4 regions of the Aliiglaciecola sp. LCG003 genome follow, and region 2 is predicted to be linked to each of the others. Evidence: predicted binding sites of a transcription regulator. Region 2 holds the regulator's gene; each other region holds the start of a gene.
The links. The regulator sigma-54, encoded in region 2, starts transcription at its own class of promoters, with help from an activator protein. The targets are predictions, from matches to a motif close to GTTGGCACGNNNNTNGNNT.

Region 1 (4,302 bases), 600 kb from region 2:
ATTCAAGAAGTTGAACGGGATTTTAATACCCAAGTGATCTCGATTATTAGCTTGTCCGATTTAGTCGAATATCTACAAGATAAACCGGAAATGAAAGCCCACTTGGCCAATATTGAACAATACCGGCAGGATTATGGGATCTAGTAACGAGGGATTAGACGAGTTCGCCCAAGCCGATCAACATTTGGACGCTTTGGGTTTACGCTGTCCAGAGCCTGTGATGATGGTACGTTTGCAAATCCGCAGAATGGATGACGGGCAAACGCTAAGTATTATTGCTGATGACCATTCTACCACTCGCGATATTCCTAGCTTTTGTCGTTTTATGAATCATACGTTAGTGAAGGCTTACACTGACGCTAGCCCATACAAATATTTGATTCGAAAAGGTTTGTAGTTTTATTGACGACCAATAAAAAAGCCGCGAAAGCGGCTTTTTTTGTGGAAATTAAACGCTGACTAGATTAACGACGTTTGCGTAAACCAAGTCCTAATAACCCTAGACCTAAAATGGCAAGAGAGGTTGGCTCTGGTACTTGAGTGGTATTTTCCAAAGTTAAGCCATTGATGATTGGATTATTGTCAGGAAAGCCCGCTGCGCTGCCACCCATTGCAATATTCAAGGTTTCATCTGTTGCTGTGAAGTCAAAACGTACAAATGCGCCAACAGAGTTAACCCCAATGCCACCTTGTTGAACCGAAGGAGCAAAGTCATCTACGATTTGTTGACCTTCAACAGAAACATCAAAACCACGACTACAGCAGTTTTCAGCAAATAATAACTGCAGTGAATAGTCGTTTCCAATCACTAGATTCGCAAGGTCGACTCGGACAACATCAGTTCCGGCGTTACTCCAACGAATAGAACGCATCACTGTTTCAAGACCGTCATCATCGGCAGATGCGCCATAACTAGCATTGTGCCAATTGAGTATGTTATTTGCTGCAAAAATTGACACACCAGCAGCATTATCATCGGTAAAGTTGGCATCACCAATAGTTATGCCACCAGGACCACGTACGTTTACTGCATAGTCAAACAGGCCTTGAAAATCTAGTCCTTCGCCTGCATCTGTACCTGTAAAGGATCCTGTGATTACGGTGGCATTAGCTATACCTGAGCACAACACAGAAGAGACGAGTAGACCCGCTAACAATGTTTTGATTGACTTGATTTTCATTTTACTTCCTTAACAATTAACTGATACAAGAAAAATTAGAGGTGGTTGAGGCGGAGATAATTTTTTTTCATACACTGACAAAGCAAATATCAGGCCATATTTTAATGGCTATATATCAGTGGGTTAACTCATTTTTTTGCGCTATGGGAAGTATGATGTTAAAAAGCTCGACACTGGCTGCATATTTTTTGAGCTAAATGAGTCAGGGCCGTGAAGATGACCGACAGCCCTGCTCAATAAAATTTAAATATCTAGACTAGCAAGGAATTGGCTAGTTAGGTTTGCGAAACTTCATGGTCCAACGATCGGTGTTGCCGGTCACTGACTTGGCGCCTACTTCATATTCTAATTCATCATCTTGACGGTAGTGTATGTCTGAGTAATCAACAAACTCAAAACCAGCCGCTTGGATTTCTTTGATGGCTAATACCGGATCGACGCGGCGACGATTCGCACCGTTCATCGGCTCCATATGTCTTGCAGTGTGGTCCACAACCGCATAAATTCCGCCGGGCTTGAGCGCTTCAAAGGCGGCTTTATTCATTGCTGCTCGGCCTTGGGCATTGAAATTGTGATAATTTCTAAAGGTGAACACTATGTCTATATTGTTTACACCGAACCCATTTAAATCGAGAGAATAAAATCTGTCCCCTTCTTCACGCCATAATTTTGCATCTTCGGCAACGATCTGAATTTTCTCAAAGCCAGCAGTATTGGTTAGTCGTTCCTTTATGCCACTCGTTCCCATAGCTGCATAATATTGACCTTTTTCGGCAACCAGTGGGGCTAGAATTTTAGTATACCAACCACCACCTGGGATCAGTTCTAAAATGCGCATGTCTTCCTGCAAACCAAAAAATTCTAAGGTTTGAGCCGGTAAGCGATTATCATCCCGCTCTTTTTCAGCATCGGTCCGAATGTCGCTTTGCATTGCCTGTTTAACTTTATCCGCGATACTGTGATGCTCGGCGAAAGCCGATGCGCTGCTAAGGGTTAAACCCATAGCCGTTATTAAGGTAATTGTGGTATTACGTAATTTCATGTTCATTTCCCTGTTTTTTATACTTAAACGACCTTAGTGGGCTTCCGGATCAAAGGCCGGATAAAAGCTATTATTGTTCACACCCTAACAGCTTATATTGGTGACATTATCAGTTACCTACGTGCTTCTTTGCTGTAGGCTTTGCTCAGTTACTTTCCTAATTAGCATAAAGTGGGGTTAGGCCTATTTATACAGGTAGACCTTGCCGTCTTTCATGACAAAATCGATATCTTGCATTTCTGCAATATTAGTAAGAGGATCGCCTTTCACAGCCACCATATCTGCCAACTTACCTTGTTCAATGGTGCCAAGACGGTCGAGTTCATTGAGTAGAACTGCGCCGTGATAGGTAGCGCTGCGTATCGCTTCGATGGGTTTCATACCCCCTTCCACCATCAGGACAAATTCTAGTCCGTTATCACCATGTGCCGACACACCAGAGTCAGTACCAAAAGCGATATTGACCCCTGACTTATAAGCGGCAGAAAAGGTATTCATTATTTTCGGGCCTATCTCTGCTGCCTTGGGGCGGACAACATCTGGGAAGAAACCATCAATTTTGGCTTTTTCTGCTACCCAGTTACCAGCCATGATGGTGGGCACATAGTAGGTACCATTTTCTTTCATTAATTTGAAGATTTCTTTATCCATGTATGTGCCGTGCTCTATGGAGGTAACACCCGCAACAATGGCACGACGCATGCCCTCTTTGCCGTGGGCGTGAACCGCGATGGTCATGCCGTAGTCTTTTGCGGTTTCGACAATCGCTTGAAGTTCGTCTTGCATAAACTGTGGATTTTGGCCGCTTTTAGCAACTGAGAGTACTCCGCCCGTGGCAGTGATTTTGATTAAATCAGCGCCATCTTTGTAGCGCTGACGAACGGCTTTACGGGCCTCAGCAACGCCATTGACTACGCCCTCTATCGGGCCTGGATCAGTGGTGATGACTTTTGCCTGTCCGTTGGTTGGATCAGCATGCCCACCAGTAGTGGCAATCGCTTTTGCGGCGGTGAATACGCGGGGACCGTCAATCATCCCTTTGTTGATGGCGTTACGCAAGGCCACGGTCTCGTTATATGCATCGCCTAAGTTTCTAACAGTGGTAAAGCCAGCTTGCAGGGTTTTCTCGGCGAAACCCACAGCCTGAATGGTGAAATCAGCTTCGTTTAATACAAAACGCTCCATATATGAGGCCGGTCCTGAGTGCTCAAAGGTTAAGTGGGTATGCATATCCATTAAACCGGGCATCAGGGTGTAGTCGGATAAATCGATTAAGGTGTCATTTGGGCCAACTGCAATAAAGCCGGATTGAATAGAACGAATACTGTTGTCTTCAACGATAACGGTGACGTTATTTTGTACCTTATCGGATGCCGCACTGATGAGTGTACCTGCATGAATATATGTGGCTGCTTGCACCGATGTACTCAATAAAATTGAGCCGACAATGAGCGCCATCATATAAGTTTTACAAAGGTTGGTTTGTTGTAGTGGCATAGTGTTGGTCTCTTCAACATTGATCAATTTTGAACAACATTAGGGGAATTTGTGCATCAGGTCAAAGTCGCTAAACGCAAACTCAAATTTAACTTAGTAATTGATTGGTAAGAAAAGATTATACTTGGGGTGGTCTGGTTTGAGCAGGATTGTTCTCACAAGCCTATAAAAATAGGGGCTGAGATTAATGGCATTGTATACGTCTAAGCTAAACATTTTTTCAATATGTACCAAGGGAAAACGAATAATCCCCACTGCTTAATACTAGATGGGAATCGCCCTCTATGACTTGCTGTTTGGCAATCTCAATGAGCTGGTAATATACATTTTGGTGAAGTCTGGCCCACAAATTTCGTCTTACCTTTACATAAGGTAGTAGTGCTCCAGTGATGGCATCGGTGCGTAATTCAACGGGGTTTTCTGAACTGACCACAAATTGATCATCGGTTTGGGTGGTAAACACTAACATGTCGTCCGATTTTTCCCACTGGACGATTAAAAAAGGTACGTCTTCTACTTGAATGCCGACTTTTTCAACTGGGGTTACTAGGTAATATTTATCATCATCCTTACGTAGAACGC
Region 2 (4,302 bases):
CGCAAAGAGCTAAGCGCTACACAGCGAGAAGAACAAGCCGATTCTTTGTTAGATGAATTCAATATTAACCACATTCGAAACAGTTTAGGAATGAGCCTGTCTGGTGGCGAAAGACGACGAGTTGAAATTGCCAGGGCCTTGGCTGCATCCCCCGAGTTTATTCTGCTTGATGAACCTTTTGCTGGTGTTGATCCTATTTCGGTAAATGATATAAAAAAGATTATTCAACACTTGCGCGAGCGAGGTATTGGGGTGTTAATAACGGATCATAATGTTCGGGAAACTTTGGATGTCTGTGAAAAAGCCTATATAGTAAGTCATGGTGAACTGATCGCATCAGGCACCGCAGAAGAAGTATTAAATAATCAACAAGTGAGAGATGTATACCTTGGTGAGCAATTCAAGCTATAGTTAAGGTATCAAGAATTTAACCCACAGCTTTCTGGCTAACTGAGTAAGAACTTAAAAAATAAATGAAACCCTCGTTACAGTTAAAATTTAGCCAACAACTCACAATGACTCCGCAGCTTCAGCAGGCTATTCGATTGCTGCAACTGTCGACCCTTGATCTCCAACAGGAAATACAAGAGGCGCTTGAGTCTAATCCGTTATTGGAGATAGAAGAAGGCTCTGATGGCCCTAGCGGTGACGCTGCATTAGCTGAAAATAATGGTAACGAAGCGGACGAGATTATCTCTGCAAGTGCCGACACTATGGACACAAATGAGGCATTAGAGAAAAACGATTTACCTGACGAATTACCCATTGATAGTACTTGGGATGACTACATTAGCGCGTCTTCCGCTCCGGCTTCCATCAGCGGTGGTGGTGGTGATGATGACCAAATATTTCAAGGTGAAACCACAGACAACATCCAAGATCATTTGTTGTGGCAAATGCGCCTCACTCATTTTTCCGATTTAGATATCGCCATCGCTACCGCAATTATTGATTCAATTGATGAATCTGGCTATTTAACCATGAGCACCGAAGAGGTGTTAGCCAGTCTCGATGATGATGAAGTAGAGCTTGACGAAGTAGAATGCGTACTCAAGCGCATTCAAATGTTTGATCCCATAGGCTCAGGTTCTCGCTCCCCACAAGAATGCCTAATGATTCAGCTCAATCAATTTTCAGCGGACACACCTTGGTTAGCTGAGGCTAAATTATTAATTGGTGAGCATGCGGAACTTCTCGGCAGTAAAGATTATCGTACTCTTATGCGTAAGACGCGTTTGAAAGAAGAAGAGTTACGGGAAGCCATGCGCTTGTTGCAAACATTGAATCCACGTCCTGGAAGTGCATTACTTATTGGTGAGCCTGAATATGTTATTCCTGATGTAACGGTAATGAAAAAAAGTGGCAGATGGCAAGTCGAATTAAATCCAGACAGCTTGCCCAAGTTAAACGTGAATCAGCAATATGCAGCAATGAGCCGTAGTGCCAAAAATACCAGTGACAGCCAATTTATCCGTTCTCATATGCAAGAAGCCAAATGGTTTATTAAAAGCCTTGAAAGCCGAAATGATACCTTGTTAAAAGTGGCCAATTGTATCGTTCAACAGCAAATTGGATTTTTCGAGCACGGCCCGGAAATGATGAAACCTATGGTGTTAAATGACGTCGCGGAAATGGTCGACATGCATGAATCAACCATTTCAAGGGTAACTACGCAAAAGTATATGCATACACCCCGTGGGATTTTTGAATTAAAATACTTTTTCTCAAGCCACGTGGCGACTGACTCAGGTGGAGAATGTTCATCTACCGCCATACGCGCTCTGATTAAAAAGCTGGTAGCGTCTGAAATTACGACGAAACCATTAAGCGATAGCAAAATTGCTCAACTGTTGGCTGACCAAGGTATACAGGTTGCCCGACGGACCATAGCAAAATATCGGGAGTCTCTTTCGATCCCACCGTCTAATCAACGCAAGAGCCTGCTGTAGGCTCATCAACAGAAGGAAGACGCTTTATGCAAATTAACCTTACTGGCCATCATGTAGAAATTACAGATTCATTGCGAGACTATGTAGACACGAAATTTACTAAGTTAGAACGACATTTTGACCATATAAACAATGTTCATGTAATCCTAAATGTCGAGAAACTCAATCAAAAAGCCGAAGCAACCGTTCACATGACAGGAGGCGAAGTTTTCGCCACTTCTGAGCATAACGACATGTATGCGGCTATTGATAGTTTGATTGACAAGCTTGATCGACAGGTGATCAAGCATAAGGAAAAAGTTAAGCGCCATTAACCTAAAATTTGAATCTTAATGGAAATTAGAGACATACTTACTCCTGACTGCACAAGCTGTGCAGTTCAGGGGACGAGCAAAAAGCGTATATTAGAAATCATCAGTCAACTCGCAGCCCAAAAGCTGCCCGACATTGATCAAACCGATATACTTACGAGCCTGTTAAGTCGTGAAAAACTTGGTAGCACTGGAATTGGTAATGGCATTGCGTTACCCCATGGCCGTTTGCAAGGCATTGATAAGGTTTTGGCCATATTAATAACCTGTAAACCCGCTATAGCCTTTGATGCTATAGATAATTGTCCGGTTGACATTTTCTTCGCCATTTTGGTTCCTGAAGAACAAGCCCAAGGGCATTTGCAAACCTTGGCAACCATAGCAACTAGACTCAGTGATAAGGAAGTCCTTAAAGTACTCCGAAAATGCGAGACTGATGGGCAATTGTATGAGGCAATCATTGGATGAAATTGATCATCATAAGTGGCCGTTCTGGCTCAGGTAAGTCTATCGCTCTGCGGGCCTTAGAAGATTTAGGTTATTACTGTGTTGATAATATTCCGGTCAACTTACTACCCACCCTTACTCACACAGTGGTGGACGAATACGATCAGGTGGCAGTCAGTATCGATGTACGGAATTTACCTAAGATCCCGGGGGAATTAGTAGAGATACTTGACTACTTACCCTCCACTTGGGATATGACCATTGTCTATCTAGATGCCAGCGACGATATGCTGATAAAACGATTCAGCGAAACCCGTCGTCTGCACCCTCTTTCACGCCAGAACAAATCTTTGTCTGATGCAATTCAAGCCGAAGGACAGCTATTAGCGCCTATCGCTGAGCGAGCCGATTTATACCTGGATACTGATAAATTATCGGTACATCAACTAGCTGAATTAGTTCGTGAACGTATCTTAGGTAAAAAGAGCTCAAGATTAGTATTGGTATTTGAATCATTTGGCTTTAAGTACGGGATCCCTAAAGACGCCGACTATGTGTTTGATGCCCGCTTCTTACCCAACCCACACTGGGAGCCGGATTTAAAACATCTTACGGGCCTTGATGCTGCGGTTGAAATATTTCTTGGCTCTCAACCTATAGTGACTAAATTTATTTGGCAAATCCAAAACTTAATCTCCACATGGCTGCCCCACCTAGAACGTAACAATCGCAGTTATGTGACAGTAGCTATCGGGTGCACTGGGGGTCAACATCGTTCGGTATTTGTGGCCGAATCCTTAGCCAAGACCTTTGGGGCGTCCCATCCAGATGTTCAGATCCGTCACCGAGAATTAAACCGTTGATCCGTTGTGAAAGGAAAATGGTTATCGTCAACAAACTCGGCCTTCACGCCCGAGCAGCGACTCAACTGGTTAAACTCGCCACCCAATTTGATGCCGAAGTCACCTTGCAACAAGGTAAAAAAAGCACTTCCGCTGTCAGTGTGCTTGGATTGATGATGTTAGAAAGTTATCAGGGCCGCGAGGTTACTGTGATCAGCGAAGGGCCAGATGCAGAAATTGCTATGGAAGCCATTGAAAAGTTGATTGTCGAAAAATTCAACGAACAAGAATAAGCTCATCCTGCAAAAATATAAACAAACGATGCAGAAGCTAATATAATTGCTGACCTGACTCCCTTACTCCACTAAACTATTAATAAGTTTAATCTTTTCATCAAGCTGTAGGTTCATGGCAGAAGCCCTAGAAGTTAAGCACGCCCAACGACAGCTCAAGGCAATTAATCAAGCCTTGAGTAGTGGCCGTTTTGTGCATGTGCACAAAGTGCTTCACGATATGCCTGCTAGTGATATAGCCCTACTGCTTGAATCAACTCCGACCAAATCTAGGTACGAGTTGTGGCAGATGCTTGACCCTGATTTTTACGGTGATGTTCTCGAAGAACTGTCAGAGGATGTCCGTAATGGCATTATCGGTCAAATGGTGCCAGAAAAAGTGGTCGATGCCCTTGAAGATATGGACATCGATGATTTGGCCGAAACCCTCAGCAGCCTGCCACAATCGGTCAGTAATGAT
Region 3 (4,302 bases), 1.8 Mb from region 2:
TAACGATTGGATGCAAGGCAAACAATATTTAACCTATATATTCCGTTCTATTTCGCTTCTAAACCCATATTGTGTAAAACAAAGCCATATATGTCAGCATATTGTTGGATAGTTTTACTGGTTGGCGTTCCCGCACCATGGCCTGCGTTGGTCTCAATACGGATCAGCATAGGACGCCCTCCACTGTACTTTTGCTGTAATTCAGCAGCAAATTTGAACGAATGTGCCGGCACTACCCTATCGTCATGATCACCTGTTGTTATTAAGGTAGCGGGATATTGCACTCCAGCTTTGACATTATGCAATGGCGAGTAACCTAGCAAGTAATTAAACATTTCCGGACTATCAGCTGAAGTACCATAGTCATAGGCCCAACCTGCACCGGATGTAAAGGTATGATAACGCAACATGTCCAGTACACCTACAGCAGGCAAGGCAACCCTAAACAATTCTGGGCGTTGCAACATTACGGCGCCCACCAGCAATCCACCGTTCGAACCTCCTCTAATCGCCAAATAGTCAGGGGATGTGTATTGCTGTTCAATCAAAAATTCAGCAGCAGCGATAAAATCATCAAACACATTTTGCTTTTGCATTTTGATGCCGGCGTTGTGCCACTTCTTTCCGTACTCGCCACCACCACGCAGATTGGCCACTGCATAAACCCCTCCCTGTTCTAACCAAGCCGCAGTAGATGAGCTGAATTTAGGCGTAATATTAATATTAAATCCACCATAACCATACAAAATAGTCGGATTAGTACCGTTCAGTTCAAGCCCTTTTTTATAGGTCAAAATCATCGGAATTTGGGTGCCATCTTTCGATGCATAAAACACCTGTTTAGACTCATAAAGATCACTGTCGAAATTGATATCTGGCTTGCGGTATAAAATTGACTGGCCGCTAGCAACATCCAATTTATAGATAGCGTAAGGTGTTTTATAATTTTGGAAATTAAAGAAAATCTCGGTTTGTTCACGCTTCCCATCGAAGCCACTCGCGGTGCCAACGCCTGGCAAAGTAATCTGTCTAACTAAGTTACCTTGCATATCAAATTGCTTAACGAGGGAGATCGCATCCACCATGTAATGAGCATAAATAAATCCACCCGCTGTACTTGGGGCTAACACATCGTCTGTTTCGGCAATAAGGTCGTGCCAATTTCTAACAGAGGGCTGGCTCGCCTTTACTTTAACAATACGCTTGTTGGGAGCATTGAGATTGGTAACCAATAACAATTCATCACCTACACTATCGAGCAAATAAGTGTCTGATTTCCCATCGGTAGTAATAGGGACCAAAACACTCTCATTGCGGTTGAGTGGCATCAGATACAGCTTGTTTCCAGAGGTAATATTCGTCGCTCTAATCAATAAGTATTTAGCGTCACGGGTGACTTGCCCGCCAACATATCGGTGCTTTTGTTCTGGGATAGCACCGAAAATGACTTTATCGTCAGATTGGGTGGTGCCAATCTGGTGGTAGTACAATTTATGTTGATCAGTTTTGGCCGATAATTCACTACCTTGGGGTTTATCATAACTAGAATAGAAAAAACCTTGGTTCCCCTTCCAGGCAATGCCACTGAATTTGATGTTGTTTAATCGGGGAGTAACTTCCTGCTTGCTTTCAGTATCGATAGTAACTGCGGTTCGCCAATCACTTCCACCTTCAGAAATTAAGTAAGTCGCGAGAGTGCCATCTTCACTGAATTCTATAGAAGACATCGAGGTCGTACCATCATCACTGAACTTATTTGGGTCGAGGAATACCTCAGCTTCACCCTCTTGCTGTTGACGATATAGAACGTACTGGTTCTGCAAACCATCATTTTGATAGAAATAAGTGTATTGGCCTTCTTTGAATGGCGCACCGACTTTTTGGTAATTGAACAGTGTGGTGAGTCGTTCCTTTAAGATTTGACGCGACGGTATTTGTTGCAAGTAATTCAGTGTAGCCAGATTTTGATCCTTTACCCATTGAGCGGTTTCCTCACTCATGTCATCTTCCAACCAACGATAAGGGTCGGCTACTTTTTGGCCAAAGTAATCATCTATAGTGCCATCTTGGCGGGTGACAGGGTAACTACTCGCTTGACCAACTTGGGTCGCGAGTTGACTTGATGCGGGCTCATTTTGCTGAGCACAGCCCAGCACCAATAAAACAAAACTACTAATTAAAAGTGTACTTCTCATATCCGTCCTTCTAAGGCATCTGTGCTGGTAGATAAACCACAGGTCAGGTAAACCAGGTTGAATTTTTGTGCCCTGATATGAGTGAGTCGGATCACTCATATTGTTTTTCTTATCAATAATATTAATCATTTAGGCTCAAACAGGCCAATCATACACTTGAATATCAAGATTTCTAGCTTCGCTACTTCGCCCTTTGAAAGATTTGACTGCGAACTGCTGTGTAAAAACTACAAACCTTCAGTAAAAAATGGTTGTTAGTTCAATATCAACATTAAAGCAACCAGATAAAAACCATAAAAATCAATAGCTTGAGTATTGGCACGGTATTAGCTTGGTGAAACTAACATTCGCAATATCATTGTTTAACCAAAGACTAATATTTAAAAGGATAATCTTATGGACATTAAATTCAAAAAGTTAAAAAATTTATTTATCATTGCAATTGTAACCGCTTCACTAGGTGCCTGTGCCACTATAGAGGGCGTAGGTAAAGATGTTGAAAGTGCAGGAGAAGCTGTACAAGACGCTGCGGATGGTGAGTAGAATCAAAAAACTCATTCAAGCGCCCCCCCTTATAGCCAAAGTATAAACCCGCTACTTTGGCCATTTCACGCCCGCTGAGCTCTGCTCTTAAGCCATTCATTACATGTTTTGTGAACGCCAATTCATCCTTAATAGCGCCCATGGTTAAGAAGATTGACGCTTTGATGAGAAGATATTGGTCGGTATCAAATTAAATTAGTGCTGCTTGGGATCTCTAAAAAGAAGGATGTTAAGAAGGCTTACCGCAATGGCCTAAACCTTAACACCAACGATTTCTACCATTGTTTTTAGCCTTATATAAACTGGCGTCGGCTTTTTCAATCAAGTCCTCTGGCGTCATTTCATATTGATCATTCATAGAAGGTGTATGCACTGCAATGCCAGCACTGACTGAGACAGCAGGATGTTGTGCCTTCTTTGCCTGAACTAAATATAGCTCTGTAACATTCTGTAGTAGTGTAGAAGCAACTTGGCGGGCACCATCTATATCAGTGAAAGGCAATATAAGAATGAATTCTTCGCCTCCGAAGCGGCAAGCAAGATCTTCATCTCTGCGTTTAGATAGCTCCACTGCTAGGGCTACTTTTCTTAAACATTCATCACCTTGTAAATGGCCAAAGGTATCATTGTAGAGCTTGAATTCGTCGATATCTACCATAATAACGGCAATAGGATAACCGCCGCGAAGCGCTGAATGCCACTCTCTTCGCATTGTCGTATCAAATTGAGTTCGATTGGCCAAGCCAGTCAAACCGTCTGTGCTAGAAATCAATTCTAACTCTCGATGTTTGTGAATCAAATCCATGTGAGTTTTGACACGGCTAAATAAAATCAATGGTGTCACATCAGATGGAAAATAGTCTGCGGCACCAAGCAAAAGTGCGGTTTCTTCTTCTACTATAGTGGGATTGTGTGACATCACTAAAAAGGGGATGTTTTGAGTCAGGGGATTACGCTGAATAAACTTGCACATCTCCAAAGCAGTCATATCATTCACATTAGCATCAATTAGGATAACGTCAATATCATCCTTGAGAGCAGCTTTGAGAGCGGATCTTCCACTTGAACAACCAATCACCTTGAACTCTTGGCTGAACAGATTGTTAACCATATCGGTTTTTTCTGGACAACTACTTACAAATAAGAGACACATAGTTAATTGCCCCGATTTACCAAGGGGATGGGCTATAACAGGTTTTTGTGGAACGGACATATTATTGATCATCACGTTGTTCACTTCTGTCAGTGGCTGTACTTTTGTTTCTTGTTATCAAGCTTAGCGAATGGCTGGGAAATATGCTGATTCACTTCTGTAGCGGCATTATTGATTTTATCAAACCAATTAAAATGTTTAATTTTATCCGTACTGAACTCGTTTTTCTGCGTAGCGGTTCGCTTAAATTTCATGGCTGGTCCCTTCTAATAAATAAATAATGGTGCCTCCTAAAAGGCACCGTTATTACCACTATAACTTCAGGAACAAATCCCTAGCTGTTTGACACTTTAAGTTTATTCACCACGTTTTTAACGTCATTGGTATTTTTAGCAATTGCACCGGCTAGGT
Region 4 (4,302 bases), 500 kb from region 2:
AAATGATGCTTTGATGATCTTGCAGGAGTTATTAACGGCAGACCCTGAGTTTATGCAAGCACGACTGTTACAAGGGCAATTGAGTTTACGCCAAAAGGATTACGAGACAGCGATACAAGACTTTAAAGCCTATAATAAGCAAATGCCTGGTGACGCTCAGGGAAATTTCTTATTAATTGACGCGCTGTTACAACATCAGCAATACGATGAAGCTGAGGCATTAATTACGCCTTTAGTTGAAAAATTGCCTGACAATCCAAGACTCAATGAATTTGTCGGCGTAATGAAATTTAATAAAAATGACTATGCTGGCGCTAAAGTAGCTATGGAACAGGCAATTGCAAATGGTTCTAATGCACCTCGGGTCCGCTTAATCGCTGGAGTCGCTGCTTATCAGCAAAATAAACTTGAGCAAGCCCACAGTCATTTAGCTTCCATCCAGAATTTATTACCTACAGATCATCCCGGTAAACGCTTGTTTGCTGAAATACAGTTACGTTTGGGCTACAGCACAGATGCAGCTCAAACCCTGAGTAACCTTGGAGGCTTCGATCTTTCTGATGCTAGGCTATTTACTCAGGCCGGATTTGACTTGGTTAATAAGGGTAATAGACAGCAAGCTAAAAAAATGCTTGAGTTAGCAAAAAAGGTTGAACCAAGTAGTTCTCAAGAAAAAACCCGCTTGGGAATGCTAAAACTGTCGTTGAATGATAGAACTGGCTATCAGGATCTTGAAGAAGCGATAGCCGAAGATCCTGAGGCGATGCAAGCACGACTCGCTTTGGCTCAGTCATATGTTGTACAAAAAAACTTTGATAGCGCTGCAGAGGTCGCCAAGCAATGGATCTCGGAACAGCCAGATAATATCACCGCGTTTAATTTACTTGCAGAGATATATACAGTTTCCGGTCAGCTTGAACTTGCCAAGCTGACACACAAGCGGGCTTTGGATGTTGCGCCGAATAATCCGACCTCTCTTAAGTTTTTAGCGAAGGAAGCTGAAGAACAGGGTAACAATAAAGATGCCTTAGTATTACTTGAACGAGCAGCTAAGGAAAATCCAGAATATTTGCAAGCATCATTTGAGTATTTAGTGGCGGCTCAAGCGCAAGGTTCCTCACAAACAAAAGATGCTCTGAGTCTGATAAAGGCTATCCATGAAAAGGATCCTAATGACTTAGAGAAGAAGCTGAATTATGCTCGTGCGCTAGTTTTGCAGTCTAAACCTCAACAAGTGCTCGATGTTCTAACTACTGTTAAAGCCCAACCTGATTTACCGGTATTTTACTGGAAAGCACAAGCAGACAGCCTGTTAGCTTTAAATAATCCATCGGATGCATTAAACGTGTATTTGAAATGGCAACAGTTGGAACCCATGCGCAGAGAGCCTTGGCTGGCGGCTATCGTTATTTATGATGGTATTAGAGATTTAGTTGGCGCGCTGGATACGGTTAAACGGGCGCAGAATTTTCATCAAAATGATGCTGAGTTTAAGGTGATGGAAGTTCATTATAGTTTGATCAATGGCAATGTATCAGTGGCTCAGCGGTTATTAAATAATCTTCCTGCCCATGTTAAGTCAAGCAACATGGTTAAAGGCTTACAGGGACAGATTTATTATGCAGAGAAAAAATTCTCTAAAGCGCTTCCTCTGCTGCAGGCTTACTATGATGAAAGCGGTGATGGGCGGTTCGTTCTTTATATGGCTGAAGTCAAGAAGCAATTAAATGAGCCACAAGGCGCAACTGATCTATTAGAGAAGCATTTACAAGTTCGGAAATTAGATCTTAATACAAGAGCAAGATTAGCCGAAATGTATATGCAGGAATTCCCTGAAAAAGCAATTGAACACTATGTATTCTTAGTTGAGTATTTACCGGAAAATATAATTGTACTAAACAATTTAGGCTGGCTGTACGGGCAAACAGGGGAGACAGTTAAAGCGGTGGATTATGCAGAAAAAGCGGTAGCGCTGCGACCTGAAAACCCTATGATGCTGGATACTCTAGGTGTCGCATTATTGAAAAATGGTGATCTGAAAAGAGCATTAGAAGTTAGTAAAAAAGCATTTGATTTGCAGCCAAGTAACCAGGACTATCGAATACATTACGAAGCGGCTCAAAAAGCGAATCAATAATAGCACTTGGGGGTAATTAAAGTGTCAGCATTTTTAACACTCCCCAACAGTCATAAATAAAAAACAACGTAAAAACAGTGAGTTAAAAGTTGGCCCGTAATATGCTTTATACAATCATGGAAAGCTAGACATGCAAAATAGCTTTAACAACTTTAACTTACTCGCTGGAGAATAAATATGAATTACAAGTCTTTAATAGCAGGGATGATTTTAGCAACTGGTTCTTCGGTAGCCATGGCTGATGCATTTTACATTGATGCAGGTGCTGATTTCGGTGATAACCTGAAAAATCAAGCTGCTGGTGCAACAACTACTGGTTGGTTAGAGCAAATGTCTTATAACTATTCGTCTTCAACATTGGTAACTGATGCTGATATGAATGGTCCAACTGCGGGTGATGCTATCACTACTACAGGTGGATTCATCAGTGGCCCTGCTGCTGGCGCTAATATCGCTAACAATGCCGTTGCTGGGTTTTTACCAAATCAATTCGGTACTGAAAGCCACAATGGTTTCGGTAACTGGGGTTTAACCTTCCAATTCGAACTATCTGGTACCTTAGGCCCTGGCTTAGCGACAGATTATAATACTGGTGAAATCACTTTCTATTATTTCACGCCAGGCTTTGCTAACACTAGCGAGTTTGTAGAATTGTTCACTCTTGATTTCTTGAGTGTGACACAGAGCTTAGGTGGTCCTTCGCTTAGAACTATGATTTCTTCAGTTGGTGCTGGTATGGTAAACGGTATTGCAGCTGGTGACGTATTGAACTTCGATAAAGGTTCTGCAGCTGATTTGGTTGATCAAGAAATTGACGGTTTCGGTTTTGTTGACTTCAACACTGATCCGCGTTTCGTGACAGTTATTGATAATAACGATGGTACCTTCACATTGGCTGGTAACCACGACGGTTCATTATCTTTCCAAATCCCTGAGCCTTCAAGCTTGGCGGTATTAGGTCTTGGTCTTTTAGGTTTGGCTGGCGCAGGTCGCAGACGTAAAAACTAAGATACTTTAAAAGTGTTAAAAAACCCGGCTTATGCCGGGTTTTTTATTTTCCGCTCAAAGTAGCTTAGCCAATACTTCTATCCATTATAGGCCCTATTTTTAAACAAGTTAAAATGAACCGGGTTAAGAGACGCTGTAAGAAGCCTGAAGAAAAACAATCATTTAAGAACAAAGTAGGCTAGGATCGAGAGGATAGATTGGCAGCTAAGATAACACATCAAATGTTAAACCTAGCCGCTAGAGTCAAGTGTGTGAATTAAACAATGATTAGAAGCACATAATGTTTAGTTTCATGCTTTAGCTCCACAACAGCGCTTTGGGGCCGTTCGTAAGCTATTATTATTTTAGCTAATATCCGCTGGTTTGGGCTTGCCTATGGCCTTTTTAACCATGGGAAACATGATGTACTTCTGTATAGGGTTTTTATTCCCCCAAGGACGCCATGTTCGTTTGGATTTGTTTTTGTAAGCATCTACATGCCATCCATGGGGGGCACACAGGACTTCTCCACGATTTAACAGGATTTTCAATACGTTACTATTTAGAACGCCTGCCGCTAATGAAATTCCCATTGGGGTCGATGGAACTTTCCCATGCCAAAAGTCGACTTTCGTTCTGTCAACTAGATAACTTAGTTGCAGCATTGCTGGCGATAAGCCCATAATTAAGTGATAAAACTTATCTTCTTCATTGAGTCCTTCTAAACAAAAATACTGCTCAAAAGACATTTTTCCAGGCATAAATACTAGCACTGCGGTTCCCATTCCCATAGGAGCAGCGGTGACGCAAGGGATATTCTTCTCATAACAACGTTGAAACACTTTTCGTCTAATATCCATAGCAAAGATATCCAAGCTATCTATATATAGATCCACACCGTCTAAAAAGTCCTCTAAATTTTCATCACTAATGCCGGTGTCGAAATTTTTTACACGAGATTCCGGGTTGATATTGGCAAGTATATCTTCCATTACCTTAGATTTTTCTAAGCCAAGGGTTTTCATGGAGGCACCGGCCTGACGATTAAAATTGACTAAATCATATTGGTCCATATCCGAAATATGGAAATTGCCAATACCTAGTCTGGCGCAAACAATCGCGTGATCACCGCCGACACCTCCCAAACCACCAATAGCCACTTTGCTGTTGCGAAGAAT

Region 1: a site for sigma-54 is predicted at 1,262-1,280, ahead of QR722_RS18965 (PEP-CTERM sorting domain-containing protein). Genes of this name have one in related genera too.
Region 3: a site for sigma-54 is predicted at 2,510-2,528, ahead of QR722_RS08415 (entericidin A/B family lipoprotein). Genes of this name have one in related genera too.
Region 4: a site for sigma-54 is predicted at 2,226-2,244, ahead of QR722_RS14105 (PEP-CTERM sorting domain-containing protein). Genes of this name have one in related genera too.

The regions. Positions count from the first base shown of each region.
Region 1 is NZ_CP128185.1:4,328,498-4,332,799, reverse strand. It holds gene pyrE (orotate phosphoribosyltransferase) at 1-144, shown strand, start outside; gene tusA (sulfurtransferase TusA) at 134-397, shown strand; gene QR722_RS18965 (PEP-CTERM sorting domain-containing protein) at 465-1,181, opposite strand; gene QR722_RS18960 (class I SAM-dependent methyltransferase) at 1,453-2,223, opposite strand; gene QR722_RS18955 (metal-dependent hydrolase family protein) at 2,407-3,684, opposite strand; gene QR722_RS18950 (DUF1285 domain-containing protein) at 3,941-4,302, opposite strand, start outside.
Region 2 is NZ_CP128185.1:3,727,177-3,731,478, forward strand. It holds gene lptB (LPS export ABC transporter ATP-binding protein) at 1-411, shown strand, start outside; gene QR722_RS16225 (RNA polymerase factor sigma-54) at 474-1,949, shown strand; gene hpf (ribosome hibernation promoting factor) at 1,976-2,263, shown strand; gene ptsN (PTS IIA-like nitrogen regulatory protein PtsN) at 2,282-2,728, shown strand; gene rapZ (RNase adapter RapZ) at 2,725-3,570, shown strand; gene QR722_RS16245 (HPr family phosphocarrier protein) at 3,588-3,842, shown strand; gene mgtE (magnesium transporter) at 3,958-4,302, shown strand, end outside.
Region 3 is NZ_CP128185.1:1,955,597-1,959,898, reverse strand. It holds gene QR722_RS08420 (prolyl oligopeptidase family serine peptidase) at 48-2,195, opposite strand; gene QR722_RS08415 (entericidin A/B family lipoprotein) at 2,592-2,738, shown strand; gene QR722_RS08410 (GGDEF domain-containing response regulator) at 2,998-3,891, opposite strand; gene QR722_RS08405 (hypothetical protein) at 3,981-4,145, opposite strand; gene QR722_RS08400 (BON domain-containing protein) at 4,226-4,302, opposite strand, start outside.
Region 4 is NZ_CP128185.1:3,223,496-3,227,797, reverse strand. It holds gene prsT (XrtA/PEP-CTERM system TPR-repeat protein PrsT) at 1-2,137, shown strand, start outside; gene QR722_RS14105 (PEP-CTERM sorting domain-containing protein) at 2,315-3,145, shown strand; gene QR722_RS14100 (ThiF family adenylyltransferase) at 3,490-4,302, opposite strand, start outside.